One region of the Fusibacter fontis genome, then DNA from elsewhere that is predicted to be linked to it. Evidence: riboswitches for the same ligand, from Rfam matches in the RefSeq annotation. Region 1 holds a riboswitch; each other region holds the start of a gene.
The links. Region 1 has a riboswitch for cobalamin ahead of ACZ41W_RS07660 (ribonucleoside triphosphate reductase). Riboswitches for the same ligand answer to the same signal wherever they lie in the genome.
Positions count from the first base shown of each region.

Region 2: another riboswitch for cobalamin. It lies ahead of ACZ41W_RS03245 (sirohydrochlorin chelatase); the one in region 1 lies ahead of ACZ41W_RS07660 (ribonucleoside triphosphate reductase).
Region 3: another riboswitch for cobalamin. It lies ahead of ACZ41W_RS06225 (cobyric acid synthase); the one in region 1 lies ahead of ACZ41W_RS07660 (ribonucleoside triphosphate reductase).
Region 4: another riboswitch for cobalamin. It lies ahead of cobT (nicotinate-nucleotide--dimethylbenzimidazole phosphoribosyltransferase); the one in region 1 lies ahead of ACZ41W_RS07660 (ribonucleoside triphosphate reductase).

Region 1 covers NZ_AP042445.1:1,698,332-1,703,341, forward strand. Annotated here, with positions in the region: gene ACZ41W_RS07650 (DUF4190 domain-containing protein) at 105-413, shown strand; gene ACZ41W_RS07655 (prolipoprotein diacylglyceryl transferase) at 424-1,206, shown strand; cobalamin riboswitch at 1,235-1,401, shown strand; gene ACZ41W_RS07660 (ribonucleoside triphosphate reductase) at 1,615-3,363, shown strand; gene ACZ41W_RS07665 (4Fe-4S cluster-binding domain-containing protein) at 3,360-3,818, shown strand; gene ACZ41W_RS07670 (V-type ATP synthase subunit D) at 3,837-4,442, opposite strand; gene ACZ41W_RS07675 (V-type ATP synthase subunit B) at 4,473-5,010, opposite strand, start outside.
Region 2 covers NZ_AP042445.1:719,219-724,228, forward strand. Annotated here, with positions in the region: gene cbiD (cobalt-precorrin-5B (C(1))-methyltransferase CbiD) at 1-1,084, opposite strand, end outside; gene ACZ41W_RS03240 (precorrin-8X methylmutase) at 1,136-1,768, opposite strand; gene ACZ41W_RS03245 (sirohydrochlorin chelatase) at 1,765-2,130, opposite strand; cobalamin riboswitch at 2,276-2,459, opposite strand; gene ACZ41W_RS03250 (glycerophosphodiester phosphodiesterase family protein) at 2,620-4,350, opposite strand; gene thiD (bifunctional hydroxymethylpyrimidine kinase/phosphomethylpyrimidine kinase) at 4,383-5,010, opposite strand, start outside.
Region 3 covers NZ_AP042445.1:1,381,903-1,386,912, forward strand. Annotated here, with positions in the region: gene cbiB (adenosylcobinamide-phosphate synthase CbiB) at 1-734, opposite strand, end outside; gene ACZ41W_RS06225 (cobyric acid synthase) at 739-2,241, opposite strand; cobalamin riboswitch at 2,535-2,710, opposite strand; gene ACZ41W_RS06230 (peroxiredoxin) at 2,802-3,263, opposite strand; gene istA (IS21 family transposase) at 3,719-5,010, shown strand, end outside.
Region 4 covers NZ_AP042445.1:3,303,420-3,308,429, forward strand. Annotated here, with positions in the region: gene ACZ41W_RS14985 (RluA family pseudouridine synthase) at 1-19, opposite strand, end outside; gene ACZ41W_RS14990 (hypothetical protein) at 135-689, shown strand; gene ACZ41W_RS14995 (glycerophosphodiester phosphodiesterase) at 669-1,430, opposite strand; gene cobT (nicotinate-nucleotide--dimethylbenzimidazole phosphoribosyltransferase) at 1,528-2,571, opposite strand; cobalamin riboswitch at 2,648-2,819, opposite strand; gene ACZ41W_RS15005 (pyridoxal phosphate-dependent aminotransferase) at 2,937-4,124, shown strand; gene ACZ41W_RS15010 (sensor histidine kinase) at 4,191-5,010, opposite strand, start outside.

The sequences.
Region 1 (5,010 bases):
CATTTTGGTAGAACAATATAACTATTTTAGTAGAAACTCTCCACAATAAATGCTACAATGAAAGTGTCTATACAGACGCATAATATTTTAGGAGGGTTATTTATATGGAACAAAACAATTATCAACCTCAACCAAATCAACAACAACCTGCTGACGGTAAAGCGATTGCTTCGTTAGTTCTCGGTATTGTTTCTTTGGTTACAATCTTTTTTGGCTATGGTGCTTTATTAGGTCTTATTCTTTCTATCGTAGGATTGATCTTGGGAATCAATTCTAAGAAAACACGCCCATCTGGCATGGCAACTGCAGGTGTTGTTCTAAACATCATCGCACTTGTATTAACTGCTTTAACATTTATCGCATGCGTAGCTTGTGTAGGTGCAATTGCTAGTTTAGGCTTAGGAAGCTACTAAGTAGGTTCATATGTATCCAGTGCTACATGTCTTGGGAAAAGATATTGCCACCTATGGGCTATTGATTACCATTGGTGTCATTTTAGGTATTCTGGCATCACTTTACCTCAGTAAAAATAGAGGGATCCTAAAAGAAGATATATTTTTTACATACATCTATGGAGTGATTGGATTGGCAGTTGGTGGAAAACTTTTATATTTAATTGTAAATGCCCGTTTGCTTTGGGTGAAGAGAGCTTTCTTATTCTCGCATCCAGATGTCCTAATGGGCATTTTATCTGGTGGCTTTGTGTTCTACGGTGGGCTTATCGGTGGCATCGCCATGGCGTATATTTATTCGAAACAGTTTAAGGTGTCTTTTAGTCGACTGATGTCTGTGATTCTTCCTTCGATTCCGCTCATTCACGCAATTGGCAGACTTGGATGTTTCGCAGCAGGTTGTTGTTATGGGATTCCATATCACGGACCCTTTCATGTGATTTTTACACATTCGCCCATCGCTCCATCGGGGATTCCATTGTTTCCAGTTCAACTAGTTGAAAGTATTCTCAACTTGTTTATTTTTTTCATTTTATTTGTGTATGCAAAAAAAGAACGTTCATCTCGGTTTTTAGCAGGTGTTTACCTCATTCTCTATAGCGTGATGCGATTTAATTTAGAGTATCTTCGCGGGGATACAGAAAGAGGCTTTCAGTGGCTTTTTTCAACGTCTCAATGGATGAGTTTAGGACTATTGTTAGTGGGAATTTGGCTCATTATCAAAAAATCGCCTCTTGCAAACCACAATATATAGTGCTATCATTTGTTTGATAACACAATTTAAGAGCACTACCTTTGTTGGTCGCACATGTTAAAAGGGAATCAGGATAAGCCTGAACAGCACCCACTACTGTAAGTCGAACAATTGTATCAAACCACTGGCACTGCCGGGAAGGGATACATGCGGATGAAGACGAGTCAGGAGACCTGCCAACAAAACATACTCACCCGGGGATGGGGTCTTGAAGTATATCAAAAGATTTTTCAGAATGATGATTCGAAAGATTTTTCAGAATGATGATTCGAAAGATTTTTCAGAATGATGATTCGCTTGACACTCTCTTGATTACAGAAGCATTTCCACTGGATGGAAGTGCTTTTTTTGTGTGTTGAATTAAATCTATGATTGAATCTATCAACGAACTGGTCAAGGAGGCTTAATATGCTAGAAAGTCAAAGAATTGTGGAAGAATACTTAAATCAGCAAGATTGGCGCGTCAAGGAGAATTCAAACTCACCTTATTGTTATGGGGCACTCAATAAACATCTCTCAAGCGAAGTATCAAAGGATTACTGGCTTCGCCATGTGTATCCGGCGGAAATTTCAAAAGGATACATTGAGGGCGATTATCATATACACGATCTTGGCGGCATCACGCTTTATTGCTGTGGTTACTCACTTAGACGCATCATTCAAGAAGGCGTCAAAGGCATCCCCAATATTCCCGTGTCATCTCCTGCAAAGCATTTTGCTTCAATTCTAAATCAGCTATCGAACCTCATCACGATTTATCAAAATGAGATTATGGGCGCTGTTGCCTTTAGTTCTGTGGATACGTATCTTGCACCTTTTATAAAAGAAGATGATCTCACTTATGATGAAGTGAAACAAAATTTACAGAATTTCATTTTTTCTATTAATTCCAACTCGCGCGGAGGTGCAGAACCCGCATTTAGCAATATTACATTGGATTTAACGCCTCCTCTTGATTTAATTGATCAACGCGTATATATGGGTAAAGAACGTTTGTCTTATACGTACCGGGACTGTCAAAAAGAGATGGATTTATTCAATCGCGCCTTTTATGAACTGATGATTAAAGGAGATGCCAATTCACGTCCGTTTGCGTATCCCATTCCAACTTATAACATTCATAGTCGATTTGATTTTGACAATGCACTTAACGATCTCCTTTGGGAAATGGCAGGAAAATTTGGTTATCCCTATTTTGCAAATTTTCTCAATAGCGAGATGAAACCCGAAGATGCACGAAGCATGTGTTGCCGTTTGCGCCTTGACTTAAGGGAACTTGAACGCAAAAATGGCGGTCTCTTTGGCGCTGGCGAAAGCACGGGTTCCATAGGTGTCGTAACACTTAATTTACCGAGATATGGCTATCAAGCGAATAGCAAGCAAGCTTTATTTAAACTCATTGAAAAGAATATGATTCTCGCAAAAGACAGTCTTGAAATCAAGCGTTCATTTTTAGAAAAAAATGTCTTGAATGCCGGTCTAATTCCTGCGTTTACTACTTATGTTGGAGGATTTGACAATCATTTTAGCACCATTGGACTCGTGGGACTCAATGAAATGTGTGAGAATTTCTTAGGGGAAGATATTTTATCCGAAAGAGGTAAAGCACTCAGCATCGAAGTATTAGAATGGATGCGTGAAAAACTCAAAGACTTTCAAGAGGAAACGGGAAATCTTTATAATCTTGAAGCCACTCCGGCAGAATCGACGGCGTATCGTTTGGCAAAAAAGGATGTGCAGATTTTTCCAGATATCAAAACTCAAGGAACGTATGAAACGCCCTATTATACCAATAGTTGCCATATCCCCGTTGGTAAAATCGAGTCTATCCAACAGGTTTTTGATCATCAAAATGATATTCAAATTCTCTTTACAGGTGGGACAGTGATCCATGTATTTTTAGGGAAACCCATCACCGGACAACAAGCTAAAAAAATAGTTCAAACGGTCTGCACTCAATATAAAGTGCCTTATGTGAGTTTATCTCCTGTTAACTATTACTGCAAGCACCACGGCTATATCAACGAAGCAACCGACTCATGCCCCATCTGCGGTGAGGAAATTGATAAATATCAGCGCATTACCGGTTACCTGAGAAATGTCAAATTCTTCAATGACGGTAAGCGACAAGAATTTAACGAGAGGCATCAATTATGAAGATAAGGTATAAACTCATCGAACACGAAAGAACTGAGGATGCGCCGTTTATCGGCTGTCTTATCTGCGCGATTCATTGCCATATCGGTTGCAAGAATTGTTTTAACTCAGACATAAAAAAAATGCCCGATCTTGAAATAGAAGTATCTGAGCTTCTAGATCAAATTCAAGCAAATCCATTTAACGAGGGCATTATATTAGGCGGTTTAGAGTGGTCAGAACAGCCATTTGAACTTATTCATCTTGTTCGAGAAGCTGTAAACCGTCATTTGAAAGTCATGATTTATACAGGCCTCACATATGAATTATTTTCCCAAAAGATACCGATTGCAAAACTTATGAATCTCGGAATCTACCTAAAATATGGCGCTTTTGATGAAACTTTAAAAGTGACACATTATAAACAATACGACGTTGTACTCGCAAGTTCGAATCAAAGGATTTGTTGCCTTTAAATTTACTTGCCTTTCAACTTATTTGCCCTTCAATCTCTTGAGGCGAAAGAAATCTTCTCGCTCTTTTTCTTCAAGAGATTCTTCTATCCATTTGGTGATCTCAGTAAACTTAGGAATCTGAATTTTATCGAGCGCATTGGCACGTTTGCTGGTGCGCTTGATTTCCACAGCGAGGCGATATACGGAGTTTTCAACTTCTGCAAGTCTAAATATCAAGTTTTTAACCTCATTCATTTTTACGACGACGAGATCAATAGACGAGTTGGTGCGATAAAAGCCATAATAAGGCTGAAGCTCGACTTTTTCTCGCTTAATTGTTGGAATTTCAACATTCATGACGCTTCTATTTAAAATTTCAAGTGAACTATTCGGAGGGATGGTCTTTGCAATGTCAGACACGACCTCAGATCCTGTGGTTAAGTTGGCATGATGTAACGCTTCGTACACCTCTTTAAACACCGCGTCAATGTCTTGTTGAAGTGCTTTCACTTCATCAATCATCTGCATCATCTCACGTATCAACACACTTCTTTTCTTATCAAGCAATTGATATCCTTGCTTTGAAAATGCGAGCATCGACTTTGACTTGATTAAGTTGGCTTTGGTTGGTGTCATCTTCTCCATTACGTTTCCTCTTTTTATCATGCTTTTTTATCATGCTTTTTTATAGTACTTTTGAATGGTCTCATCATCTAGTCGATCCAATGCCTCTGGAGGTAAAATCGAGAGAATTTCCCACCCTAAATCCAAACTTTCAGTGATGGTCCGTCTCTTTTCAAAACTTTGATTGATGAACATTTCTTCAAACTTACGTCCAAATGCCATATATTTTTGATCGAGTTCCGACAAATCAGATTCACCGATGATTTGAGCGAGCGATCTCACTTCTAACACCTTTGAAAATGAGGAGAAAAGTTGATTCGCAAGATCGGGATGTTCATCGCGCGTGTAACCAGCACCGATGCCATCTTTCATGAGTCGAGACAATGAAGGCATGACATTTACAGGTGGATTGAGGTCACGATTTGCTAAGTCACGAGCGAGTACTATTTGCCCTTCTGTGATGTATCCCGTCAAGTCCGGTATTGGATGTGTAATGTCGTCATTTGGCATCGTTAATATCGGTATAAATGTAATCGAGCCGTTTTTATTTTTTAACATGCCCGCTCTTTCGTAGAGATTCGCAAGATCC
Region 2 (5,010 bases), 980 kb from region 1:
CTAAAATGTAGTCAGTGCAATAGGTTTTTGCAGCGTTTGCTATGTCTTGAAATATTCCCTCATCGCCCCACTGGTGCACTCTGTCCGATATTTCATCTGTTGTATTTGCTAGAAAAATCTCTTTCATCTTCCAAGTAGGTGCGCCAGTCATTGCAAAATAAGTAATAATGATATGTGATTTTGCATCGGCAACTTTGCTATGTGTGTTAAAGATACCGCCAGCAAGTTTGACATATTTTCCAATATGACCGACTAAATAGATGGAATGAAACCCTAATTCCTGTGCTGCGGATAATCCAAATCCTACAAAATTTCCAACGTGTACAATCTGATGAATCGAAATATGTTGATGTTCAATAGCATATTTTTCTCCATGTTGGCCAGGAACCAGAACAACATCGAGAACACCTAGTGATTTTTTTTGTGACAATTCTGTGTAAATAGTGCTTTTAAACGCATCTTCACTCATTGGACGAACAATTCCTGTTGTGCCAATAATTGAGATGCCTCCTTCTATTCCTAAACGAGGATTAAATGTTTTTAACGCTATTTCTTCCCCTTTTGGCACACAGATAGTCACGCGAACTCTTTGCTTACCATCGAGCAATGGGCGTAAGTTATGTCGAATCATCTTCAGCGGAATTGGATTGATTGCCGCATGACCAATAGGTATTTGTAGCCCTGATTTTGTAACAATTCCGACACCTTTACCGCCACGAATATCAATATCGCCCATTGTGTGTGTCCATTCCACTATGGCCTCTATTTCAAGTTGATTGGTGACATCGTGATCATCACCGGCATCTTTAACAATCGTACATGTGACTGAACCATCATCATTGCGCGTAATCTTTGCAACCGGTACAGTAAGTTTGGATGCGTCTGGGAGCTCGATATCAATCGCATCAATTGTAGACACCTTTGTTTGGCTTAACATGATGAGAGCCGCTTTCGATGCCGCAGTCGCGCAGCTTCCAGTTGTGAAACCCTTTCGCAATTTAACCGCTTGGTCAGATAATTCATATAAATTTAGAGATTGATTATGCTTTTGATTGACTTCTTGTATTGTGTTTTGTTTTGCCACTTCAGATGCACCTCGATATCTTCGATGAAATTAATGGATTATAACATAAGTTTATCTACCAACTGCATCGTATAATATAGCGTTAACAATGGCTGCTGCAACATTGCTACCACCTTTTCTACCAAGTGCTACAATCGAAGGTAGCGTACTTTCGTACAGTGCCTGTTTTGATTCAGCAGCACCAACAAAACCAACCGGAACACCTATGACTCCGATGACATCAAATTTTGATAAATTTGAGTGTTCGAGTAGTTGAAAAATAGCAGTAGGCGCATTTCCAATGACAAATACTTTCTTTCCTGGTTCAGTTAAAGCCATTTCAATCGCAGCCATTGATCTTGTAATGCCTTTGCTAGAGGCAATCACTTGGGCTTCCTCCGATGAAACAAAGCATTTGACCTGCCAATTTGATTTGTTTAGGGCTTTTTTATTGATACCTGATAAAGCCATTTGTGTATCGGTGTAAAGTGTCACAGTTTCACCCGTGAGTGCTATGAGCTGCTCGACAAATGATGAATCTACTTTTAAATTCTCTAGGTAATCAAAATCAGCAGAAGTATGGATGACTCTTTTGTATATATGATGATGTGAATTAGGATATGTCCATGCATGATCTTTCATAATGTTTTCAATGATTTCAAAGCTAGTGGACTCTATTTTCATCGGATCTTTGATATAACTCATATCAAACCAACTCTTGTAGCAATGAGTTTCACAATTGTTTCATCAAACCCTATATTTGATAGAAATTGGATGCTCAAATCTGGATATTTAAGTTTTTCACTTTCAATGACTGACGGAATATCTTCAAGAATATGGTTCCCTTGAAATAAAAAGAAAGGAAAAATGGTTAGTTGGCGGACGCCATTTTGATATAACGTTTCAATAGCTGTCTCCATGGAAGGTTCCATTAATTGAAGGTAGGCTTTTTCAAGTAAAACTTCTCCGGAATATTTTTTTAAAGCATCCATGTATTGTTCCATGGTTTCATTTGTTTTTTCAACTTTACTTCCGTGTGCGAGTATTAAAATTGCGGATGGATTCATCGTTCACCTCATTAATGAATTATTTTGTTGTTTAAAAATAATGGCATAAAAAAAACACAACCTGATGGTTGTGTTTAGTTATATACTTATCATATTTTACATACTTGAAAAATATATCTTACATTAAACCTCCCACCGAAGTTTGTTTGTTGCAAAAATTATGGCAGGTCTCCTGGCTTAGATATCATCCTACTCTCTCGCCTTCCCAATAATCAGTGGCATGTGAGATTTCGTTCTTCTTTACAGTAGCGGGGGCTGCTGAGGTTTTTCACCTCATTCCCTATTAACCTTTCGTATGATCGAAAGGACCGATAATCTGATATTCAATTAAAAGTATCATATCATAATGAATTTATTTTGAAAAGTCTCTTTTCTGAAAGTTTTTTCAAAGTTTTTTCAAAGTTGATCAATTTTTATTAACCAAGGCGGAGTTTTACTCGAAAGCCAAGGATAATTTTTTGATTTTAGCCAAATGCAGAGTCGCAATCTCTACTTCACTAAACTCCTGACGTTTTCAGCACGCTCAGGGAAATCTGTGATGATGCCGTCTATGTTATATCGCATCACTTCGTTGAGACCAACGACTGTATTCACAGTCCATACCCATACTTTTCGGTCAAGCGAATGTGCTCGCTTGACAAAATCCGTCGTGAGCATGTTTGCACGAATGGTGTAAAAATCCACATCGAGAGCAGCTAAATTCCCCGAAAAATAATAGAGAATTTGTCCGATTTTGATGTTGGGATTGATGGAGCGAATCATCACAAGTATTTTTGTATTAAACGACTGAACGTAGACTTCGTTTTCCATATCGAGAGCATCAATGAGAAATATCAGTTTGGGTATGAGAATATTGAGTCGATCTTCTGCTTTTATGTCGATGATTACTTTAATTTGTCCTTTGCATGCTTTTAAAACATCTTCGAGTTTTGGAATATTTTCACCGGTAAACTTTTTCGAAAAATGTGATCCAACATCATAGGATGAAATAACACTATAAGGAAAATCTGATATCGCGATATTGGCACCTGCAGTTCGACTTAATGTTTTATCGTGGTGCAACACGAGTGTTCCATCCTCTGTGAGCATAATATCGATTTCAACGTAGTCTATTTGCTTGGCAATAGCCGATTGAACACTCGATAAAGTATTTTCTGGTGCGTCACTTGAATTCCCTCTGTGAGCGGCAATTTTTACATCGGATTTTTTAAAGGATTCAATCCATAAATAATTGATTCCAAAAGTCACAATAATCGTGATTGTCAAAATAAGGCCTGTAATTTTATGAAGTGCATGAACCCATTTTGGCCATTTGACTTTTCTCGAACGAAATTGGAATACGGGAATTTCTTCGCGGTCTTTTTCCATAACGGCTCTAAATAAAAACATCAAATACGTAATGATAAAAGGAAAACTGAGGAGTAGTATACTATAGGCGATAATACTGAGCAAATAGATGACTAATTTTTTGAGTGCGACAAAACGAATGAGTACATTCATCCATTCTGCAATCGTCTGCATCCATATGCCTAAAAAAAGCCAAACAAGTAAGACGATCAATAGCACTGGAACCCAATGAATGAGTGTTTTTAACTGATGTCTTCGAATCATTTTAAAGCTTCTTTTGAAAGCTTCTCGCGTTGAAAGTTGATGAATGAGCATGTAGTACATTAAGTAAAGAGAATGGATGTGGATATAGAGCCATAGAATCAGGAGTATGATCCAATATGAATCGAGCTTACCTATTTTTTGAAACCATTCGATAAATGTAATGGGAATATTCATCAAGGTCAATTGAGTGGTACTAAATACGAAAGGTACAAAGACAATACCCATCGTAACAATTTGAATAAATCCTGGAAAAATGAGGCGTTTTAAATTTTTAAGCGTAATCCAAAAACTACCGCCTATTGTAACTGGACGGTTTTGAATGTTGGATTCGATTAAGACCATTAGAACCAAATATTGGATCAAGAGTAAAATGGCAAATACCATAATTCCAAGTAGAGTCATCCAAAATCGGACTGAAAAAAGCTCTGGTTGAATAAGCGATACGTTAAGAACATAAGGTGTTCCAGCCTGAATCATGGCCCAGTTATAAAATCTCAGTATTTGAGGCATAATGAAACTTGAAGAAAGCGCCATGACAATCGCTTCTAAGATAAAATATTGAGTAAAATTATTTTTAAGATGTTGAACGGTTTGTCTAAAAACTTTCATGAATTATGCCAACCTTTATAGGAGTATTATACTCATATGATACCACTATATGTTGGAATTTGAAACCATTGATGATTGAGTGGGCCGTTTCCCTTTCCGATATTAAGTCCTGACAAAAGTGCACCGGTGACATACGACTTTGCTTCCTTGATGGCATCTGTAAGCTCTAAATTTTGTGCGAGTCCACAAGCAATAGCACTTGAGAGCGTACATCCTGTTCCGTGTGTATTTGTCGTTTCAATACGTGCGTGCGAATACCAATAACTCCTATCGCGATAAAATAAAAGATCATCGCAGCATTGAGTTAAATGCCCGCCTTTTATGAGGATATATCCAGAGTATGCGTGTGAAATGCTCTTTGCAGCACGAATCATGTCGTCTTTTGTGTGAATGTTCATACCTGATAAAATCTCAGCTTCTGGAATATTCGGTGTAATGATAGTCGCGAGTGGCATCAAGGTATGTTTTAGCATATTAACCGCTTCGGATTTCAAAAGTGCGTTGCCACTTGTCGAGACCATTACGGGGTCCAACACGATATGTGTATCCGCTGAGACGTGTTTTGATAAAAACGAAGCGATGACTTCAATGATTTCGGGATTGGAAACCATGCCTATTTTAATGGCATTTGGTTGTATGTCCGAAAATACCGCATGGAGT
Region 3 (5,010 bases), 320 kb from region 1:
CTATGATACACATTAAATCCTCGAACGAAGTCATTGCCACATAGGAATCCTGAGATCAAAATAATATAAGAACCGATACGTGCGGGAATCCAATTAAATACATCATCGGTTTTAGCTGAAAAGAATCCAATTTCCTTATACGGCTCTTGAACATATCCTACCATTGAATCTAATGTATTGATTGATTTATAAAACATCGCAAAAAGTGAAGCATATCCAAAAATACCACCGATAATCATGTAAAAAAGAGGTGCTAAAACGCCATCAATGGTATTTTCTGCAATTGTTTCTATTACACCTCGAGTGATTTCATTTTCTTCTAATTGCTCCGTATCTCTACCGACCAAATAGGATAACTGCTTCCTAGCAACTTCAATTTTACCTGCTTGTAAACTTTGTCTTACTTTAATGCCTTCAATTGATAAACAGCGTGCAGCGACACAGGTATATAACAAATATATTTCTATGAATCTAAAAAAAGTCGGATGAATGATTGCTTTCATCAAAAATATTGGAAGAGCGACAGAAGTCAAGGTTCCAATCATTAATATGAATCCTCCGAGATAAAGATTTTTCACATATCTTCGAACGATTTTTTCGATTTTAGCAATCATCCATCCTATGAACCTAATTGGATGCGGCCAATTAGGAGGATCACCTAGCAATGCGTCTAACAATAATGCAATTGCAATATTGATAAAACTATAAATAAGCATGTTTTCAAAATTATCCACGGATTCACTCTCTTGATTCGTTTAATATTTTAAGTAGTAATTCACAATTCAAATGCTCTTCGACAGTTTGTGCCAATCGATTATATTCTTGGTCTTTAAACACCTCGTAGTCGAGTCCGTTATTACATTCTTCGATACCTTTTTTCTTTCTTAACGCATTTAATAATAAGGTTCGAAAATCATCATTTTCAAAAATACCATGAAAATATGTTCCAAGAACAAGTCCATCACTTGAAATCGCACCATCGAATTCAGAACAATCCGTTTTCATAAATGGCTGAACTTGATGATTCAAATACTCTGTTTCTCCCATATGAATTTCATAGCCTTTTAGTTCCATTTGTTTCATCTCTATGTCTAAAAACGGATTCATCGTCACTCCAGACGCCTGTCGTGTTGTTTTGGTGAGTGCCATCTTTGTGCTTACATCTAAGAGTCCTAATCCATTCATTTTTTGTTCCGAAGACTCTACATGATAAATATCCTCAATTGATTTGCCTAACATCTGATAGCCGCCACATATGCCAATAACAGGCACATTATGTCGATGCGCATTATAAATTGCTTGACTGAATCCAGATGTGATCAAAAATTTCAAATCGTTCATTGTATTTTTAGTTCCAGGGAGAATCACGGCATCACAATTTTTCAATTGATCAGGTGTCATCACATATTCTAAACTTACATCACTTTCCAAATCAAACGGTACAAAATCAGTAAAATTTGACATATAAGGCAATTTAACTACACCAATTTTGATTTGCTTATCCGATTGATAATTTAAGCGTTCTGAAACACTATCCTCATCATCAATTTTTAAATTTGAAATAAAGGGAAGCACACCTAAACACGGGCGATCAATTAATTTTTCAAGCATTTCAACACCGGGCATTAATAAATCGACATGTCCACGAAACTTATTAATAATAAAGCCTTTGACTCTCTTTCTTTCAGCTTCTGAGAACAACATAAATGTCCCATAAAGTGATGCAAATACCCCGCCTTTATCGACATCTCCAATCAATATAACGTCTGTATCAATGATTTCAGCCAATCCCATATTGACAATATCACGACTTCTCAAATTGATTTCAGCAGGGGAACCAGCGCCTTCAATCACAATGACTTCATACTGAGACGACAAGGTATTAAACGCCTTCTGGATATGTGGAATTAAGTATTCTTTTGACGAAAAATATTGGCTTGATTCCATATTTTGAAAGATTTCACCATTAAGGATTACCTGACTACCCATTTCATTTGTAGGTTTTAATAAAATCGGATTCATTTCAACTAATGGCTTAATTCGTGCGGCTTCAGCTTGAACAACTTGAGCTCTTCCCATCTCTTTACCATCATCGGTAATAAAAGAATTTAACGACATGTTCTGAGATTTGAATGGCGCAACCGAAAAGCCTCTATTATTTAAAATTCTACAAACAGCAGCTACTGTGATACTTTTACCAACAGAAGAGCCCGTTCCTTGAAACATAATTTTTTTTGACATAATCCCTCGCATATATGAAAGAATCTTACTCACTATCAAAATTCTAAATATCCATTCAAAAATTCCGATTTCAAACCAAAAATCCGACTCCAAATTTTAATTTCCGACTTCAAACTTTAAAATCTGACGTCCATCTTTAAATTATGACTTATAATTCTAAAGTTTAACCATTAACTTTTAGACCTTTGAACTCAGTCAAATTTTATCCATCTAAATAAAAAACACACGTCGGAAACGTGTGTTGAATACAATGAATCATTGTATAAATCACCCTGCCTCCCACCGAAGCCGATAAAACATTCAAAACAAAGGCAGGTTTCCTGGCTTGTAGATCAACTTACTCATCGCGCCTTCCCAAAATTGGTGGCAATGCGAATTTCATCCCTACTTACAGTAGCGGGGGCTGCAGAGGATTTTAACCTCTTTCCCTCTTAGCTTTTAACTAAGCACCTTTATTCCTATTCAGTTAACTTAACATGTTCATTATATTATTTGAGATAGCACGTGTCAAGGATTTAGGTGAATTTCAAATATGACAAAAGATTCATTACTGCGAACTCCTATTTGATTTCAATCCCTTGTAAAAAATCTAGAATTTTTTTTGCATGCCCAGGTGCTTTAACATTTCTAAACTCATTAATCAAGAGTAAATCTTCTTTATAAATAAACGTGGATCTCTCAATGCCTTTTACAATTTTTCCATATAATTTTTTATCTTTTAATACACTAAACCACTGAATTAACAACTTATCAGGATCACTGATCAGTGTAAATGGTAAGGTATTTTTATCCTTAAATTTTTCATGAGAAGTCAGCGAATCCTTACTAATACCATAAATATGATATCCCAACATTCTAAACTCGTCATATAACTGCGCAAACTCAATTGCTTCGAGTGAACAAGCTGATGTAAGATCTTTGGGATAAAAATAAAGGATAAACTTCTGAGATTTCAATAATTCCAAATCAACAATTTTACCATTCGTCGCTTTTAGCGAAAACTGTTCTTTGAAGTAGTTCATATAACCTCCTAAATAATCTAAATTTTCACACCTAAGAATAAAACCGATTTATCCCTCGCTCCTATTCAAATATCAATGTATTCTATAATCATCTTAAGTAAAATTAATAAAATTCCCTATAAAAAACCACTTAATACAAATACCGAACTATAAAGCTAGAATAATTGCCTACCTAAGCAATTGTGAATACGCATAGTAAATTTTTTTATTAAATAAACGTCACACTTATTAAATCGTTTGATTAGGTCTTTATTATCAATTATAATGTAAAAAAGATTATAAACAAATGATGATTGAATAATCCGCACTAAATTGATCCACCTGTCCGATATAATTGAGCCATCATTCCGTTTTAGATTGAGCCACCATTCCGTTGTGTGAGCCATTTGAAATAAAACCTTTATACTGTAATCATACATCCAAAAGATGTAAATACATGTAAAGGAGGTCATTTAATGACCGATTATAATGAAATTCTGAGACTTAAAAGTCTTGGGTTTAGTGAGCGAAATATTGCGCTCAGCTGTTCTTGTTCGCGCAACACAGTCGCAAAAATAGTTAAAAAAGCGACCGAATTAGGTGTCCAGTGGACAAAGAGTAACACAAGAACCAACCATGAGTGGCAAACATTACTTTTCCCTGCTCAGAAAGAGCCTCATGGCAAGCGCCAACCCAACTATGCGTACATCCGAGGCGAACTGCTTAAAAACGGTGTAAGCAAGAAGTTGCTTTGGGCTGAGTACATGGAAGAATGCAGACTTAGCGGTGAAACACCACTCATGTACTCTCAGTTTTGTCGTTACCTTCAAGAGGATGAACAAAAGCGTCGTGCAACTATGCATATTAGTCGAAAACCTGGAGAACAAGTCGAGGTAGATTGGGCTGGTGATCCAGCCAAAATAATTGATCCCGATACCGGCGAAGTCATAGATGCATATCTTTTTGTTAGTGTCATGACTTATAGTCAATACGCGTATGTTGAAGCCTTCATCAATGAAAAGCAACGTGCTTGGATAACGGCCCATGTTCATATGTACAACTACTTTGGTGGTGTTACTAAGATTCTAGTTCCAGATAATTGCAAAACAGCGGTAGTTCACACCAAAGATTGGTACACGCCAAAACTCAATGCCACGTATCATGAAATGGCTGAACATTATGGTACTGCAATCATTCCAGCAAGGGTTAGAAAACCGAAAGACAAAGCAAATGTCGAGGGTACCGTTGGTAACATTTCTACTTGGATTACAGCTGCTTTAAGAAATGAACAGTTCTTCACTTTAGTGGAACTCAATGCTGCGATTAAAGAAAAACTTGAGATTTTTAACTCAAAGGATTTCCAAAAGAAAGAAGGCAGCAGGTGGAGTCTCTTCCACTACGAAGAGTTGCCTTTCCTAAGCCCACTACCCACTACCTCTTACGAACTGGCAGACTGGAAACAAGCCACCGTTCAGTTTAATTATCACATATCTTTGGATGGAATGCTATATTCCGTTCCGTATGAGTATATCAAACGTAAAGTAGATGTGCGGGTAACAGATAGAGTCATCGAAATCTTTTACAATCATAACCGTATTGCCTCCCACAAGCGACTTTATGGACGCAAGGGTCAATACAGTACCATCTTGGAGCATATGCCTCTAGATCATCAAAAGTATCTTGAATGGAATGGCGATCGCTTTAGAAAATGGGCCGAACAAATTGGCACACATACACATAAAGTTATCAGCGCTATTCTTGCCTCCAG
Region 4 (5,010 bases), 1.6 Mb from region 1:
TTTCGAAAACAATATGCATATTCACCTCTTAAAATTTGAAATTTTGGGTATATAGATTAAATAAGTGTTGTTCGTGTCATCTAAAGTTTTAATGAAATCATTTGTCTCATGACAGTTTAGAATTGAGGTTCTCTATGGAACGTATTCAACCACAACTGAATCCACCTACTTATACGGGGCAATCGTCACCTGTTAAATCTGATGGTCCAAGTCAGACCACTATCGGTTCTAGTGGTGTTTCTTTAGGAAATTCAAATCCTCAAGAAGTAAAAATTGTTGCGCCTGAGGATCGACTAGCGACATTGACCGATATATATGGTGAAAAGCGCATGAAGCAAATGGGATTTATGGAGTGTGCAACTTGTAGTTCAAGACGATACGTAGACGGTTCTGACGACCCTGGTGTATCCTTTAAGACACCTGCCAATATATCGCCAGAGGCTTCTTTTTCTGCGGTTTCTTCTCATGAACAAGAGCACGTATCCAATGAAAGAGCCAGCGCTCAGGCTGAAAATAGAGAAGTTGTCTCTCAAAATGTAAAAATATTTTCAGATATCTGTCCTGAATGCGGAAGAACGTATGCGAGTGGTGGCGTGACGACAACTGTAACAGCGTCAAAAACACCTGCACCTTCACATTATCAATCGTCTCCAGAAAAAAAGGGCAACCTATTGGATGCCCGTGTCTGATGAAGACTGTTCAATATCACGTCGTATAGCGATCATGACATCAGGTGTATCTGTGATGATAGCATGACAGTGGTTTTTAATAAAAAGTTTTGCATAGTTTGGATCATTGACAGTGTAAGGATTTAATTTGATTTGGTGTGAAGTGTATTCATCTAGTTTTGATTGAGTTAGGGTCAAATGATTGGGGTGATAAAAGTTCGCTTTTAATTTTTGAATATATTCCCAAGGATCCACCATAGCGCATGTGGTTAATAAACCGATTTGAGCCTCTGAATCTATTTCTTTTATGCGCTTTAGCGCGTAATGGTCAAATGATGAAAAGATCAGTTGAGACGATGGTAGATAACGATAGCAAAGGTCTAAAGTGCGTTGTTCAATGTTTGGATAAAAATCACTCCCTGCTTTAAACTCTACGTTTAACAGCAGTTTTTTATTGAATTTTTCTTGAAGTGCCGTCAGGAGCATGAGGACTTCTTCGAGTGTCGGAATTTCTTCGGATTGATTTTTGTAATGAACACGGCAATCTTTAAGCTCTTTTGCAGTCTTCTCGTAAATGGCACCTTTTACGCCACACATTCTATCTAATGTAAAGTCATGAAATACCATGATTTGACCGTCTTTTGAATAATGGATATCGAGTTCAATACCGTCTGCGCCTTGGTTAATGGCATTTTCAAACGATAAGAGTGTATTTTCTGCATAGTAGGCTTTGGCACCTCGATGACCTAAAATATATGTCATATTTTCCCTCCTAGTATTTCTTTCTTTTCTAATTATAACGCGAAATGAATGATTCTAAAAGGAAAAAGGTACATTTCAATCAAAAGTGTTTATAAAATTATACAACTGCGATTCCAGCTTCTTCAAACGTAATCATGTCGTTGATCATGGCACAGGCAGCTTCGAGAATGTTAAAGGCCAAAACTGCACCACTTCCTTCGCCTAATCGAAGTTCGAGGTTGAAAAACGGCTTCATACCCAAGAGTTCTGTAGCAAGAGCGGCGCTTTTTTCAAGCGATGCGTGTGAAGGAAATAAGAACGATTTACAGCTTGGACAGATTTTTTCAGCCAATAGTGCCGAAACGGTGGAAATATACCCATCGATAATTACGGGTACCCGGTAGAGTGCTCCACCCAGCATGATTCCCGTGATTCCAGCAATATCCAGACCGCCAACTGCAGAGAGAATATCGATAGGGTCAGAGGTATCAAAGGATTTGCAAGTTAAAGAGCGTTTGATGACAGCTGCTTTGTGAGATAATTTTTCTACTGGAAAGTTTGCACCAACGCCAGTGAGTTCATCGGGATCTTTTCCAGATAAAATGGATAAAATCGCAGTGGAGGTACTTGTATTTCCAATGCCCATTTCACCAGTTGCGATGACATTGTGTCCTTCTTGAACCGCACGCCCTACCATGTTAATACCAACCTGAATGGCCTGAATCACTTGATCTCGAGACATGGCATGTGTCTTTGATATATTGTGTGTACCGGGCATGATTTTATGATTGATGAGTAATGGATGCGAGTCAGGTGTGTTGATACCGATATCCACAGGATAGACCGTTGTCTGTGTCAATTTTGCAAATGCACCGACCCCAGTGATACCTTTTGCGATATTGATGGCTTGAACCAAGGTCACGATTTGTGGGGCAGAGGCAATATTTTCTTCGCAAACGCCATTATCTGCACACATCACAATCAGTGCTTTTTTCTCGATTTTGGGTTCAATCGTCCCATAAATTCCTGCAAGTTTAATAGCGACTTCTTCAATTTGACCGAGTGAACCTTGCGGTTTAACCAGTTGATCAATACGACAACGCGCTTGTTGCATCGTCGTCTCGTCAAGGGGTTGAATTGTTTTTAATGATGGTTGAAACATAAGCCCTCCTAATTAAAATTAGCCTTTAAATAAAATAAAACCCATTACCCCTAGGGGTAATGGGTTTTGCCGTCATCCATTCGTTCGATCATAGGCAGGTCTCCTGGCTTAACATCTTCGTAATTTGCGCCTTCCCAGTTTCCCAGTGGCAAATGCAAATACTCCGTTTTACAGTGATGGGTTCGCTTAGGATTTTAACCTAATTCCCTATTCTCCAAATAAATGGCACCTATAACACCTTTATTTTACTGATTCTTATGAAAATTGTCAATTTGAAGTTGGATTTCTAAAAAAATTTTAATCTTTACAAAATAATTTGCATTTGTGATATAATAGGTCTGGAGAATATTTTAGGAGGCGCAAGTATGATATCAAAAGAAATCAGTGAAGGCTTAAAAAACGCTTCATGGATTAGACGGATGTTTGTTGAAGGTGGCAAACTAAAAGAGCAATTTGGTGAAGATAATGTCTATGATTATAGTTTAGGTAATCCTTATTTTGAACCACCAAAATCAGTAACTGATAAATTGAAAGAACTTGTTAATGGAGATTTTGAAGGATCCCACCGTTATATGGACAACGCAGGTTACAAAGATGTCCGTCAAAAGGTAGCAGAGTATATTAATAAAGATGCTCAAAAACCACTGACACATGAACATATTCTCATGACAGTTGGCGCTGCGGGTGGTATCAATGTCTTTTTAAGAACCGTTCTTGATCGTGGAGATGAAGTGGTTATTTTTGCCCCTTACTTTGCAGAGTATCTCTTTTATATCAATAACAATAATGGCATTCCTAAAATCATCAAAACAGATGAAAAAACATTTGAGCCTGATTTGACTACTTTTGAAGAACAAATCACGGATAAAACGCGTGTTGTCATCATCAATTCGCCAAATAATCCAACAGGGGTTATTTACTCAGAGCAGACACTTAAGGGAATGGGCGAAATTTTAGCACGTAAAGAGAAAGAGTTTGGAAGAGAGATTTATTTAATTTCTGATGAACCTTACAAAGTCTTGATATATGGTGATGCTAAAGTACCTAATATCCTTAATTTTTATCACCATGCAGTGATGATCAATTCGTTCTCAAAATCATTGGGACTTGCTGGTGAAAGAATTGGTTATATTGCAATTAATAGTACATTTGAAGATGTGGAACTTTTTATGGGCGGCTTGGCATTTGCGAATCGCACACTGGGTTTTGTCAATGCACCAGCTATTTGGCAAAAAGTAATCGCGGATTCACTTGATGAAACGATTGACATCTCTCTTTATGAAATCAGACGAAATGTGCTGTATTCAAAATTGAAAGCTTTAGGATTTGAAATGGTGGAACCAAAAGGTGCATTCTATTTGTTCCCAAAAGCACTCGAAGAAGACGATGTCGCATTTGTAATGGAAGCGAAAAAATTCAACTTATTACTTGTACCTGGAAGCGGATTTGGTTATCCAGGATACTTTAGAATGTCTTATTGCGTGGATATGGCTATGATTGAACGTTCGTTGCCAGCTCTTGAAAAACTCGTGGAACATTATAAAAACAAGTAATCAATAAACAAAGGGAGTTTCTCAACAGATGAGAAGCTCCCTTTTTAGCGTGTATGAGTGTTTAGATTAAAGTTGTTGCCTGAAATAAGTGTGTTTGTCCACAAGTGGAAAATAAAGAAGAATATGAGTGCCCTTTCCCAAGTCGCTTTCAATACGCATAAAGCCACCAAGTGCTTTAACAAGTGAATCTGTTATCGAGAGTCCAAGGCCAGCACCACCTGTTTTTCGGTTGCGATCCTCAGAGAGGCGATAGAAGCGGTTGGTCAGTTTTGGAATATCTTCTTTTTTTATACCGACCCCTTGATCTTTAACCGAAATCTCGACGTATTGGCGTTCTATTCGAGTTGAAAATGTAATGGTGGTGTTGGGTTTAGAATACTTCACAGCATTTTCACTGAGTGCGCGTATGACTTGAGTTAAGAGTTCGTAATCCGAGTAAATGCTCTCTTTGTAATCAAGTGCGTATTCAAAATGATAATCCGGATACAATTTGTGGCATTCTTGTGCAATTTTATCAAAGAAATCAACCATTTGAATACTTTCCATATTCAGAGTAATGCGATTGTTTTCAAGTCTTGCAATGAGAAGAAGTTTCTCAACGAGATTTTTCATATTAATGGCTTCTGATTCAATTGAATCAAGAGATTCTTTTAAAAGGGCCTCATCGTCATAACCCATTGTTTTTAACAAATCGATATAGCCTAAAACAATCGTCAGTGGAATTCTCAATTCGTGTGATGCATCTGAAACAAAACGCTTTTGATAATCAAAAGATTGTTCTAAGTTTTGTAGCATCAAGTTCAAACTTTTAATGAGGGTATCCACTTCGTCATTGGTTTGATTGGACGGAATACGATAACTTAAAACGGCATTGTCAATTTTTTGT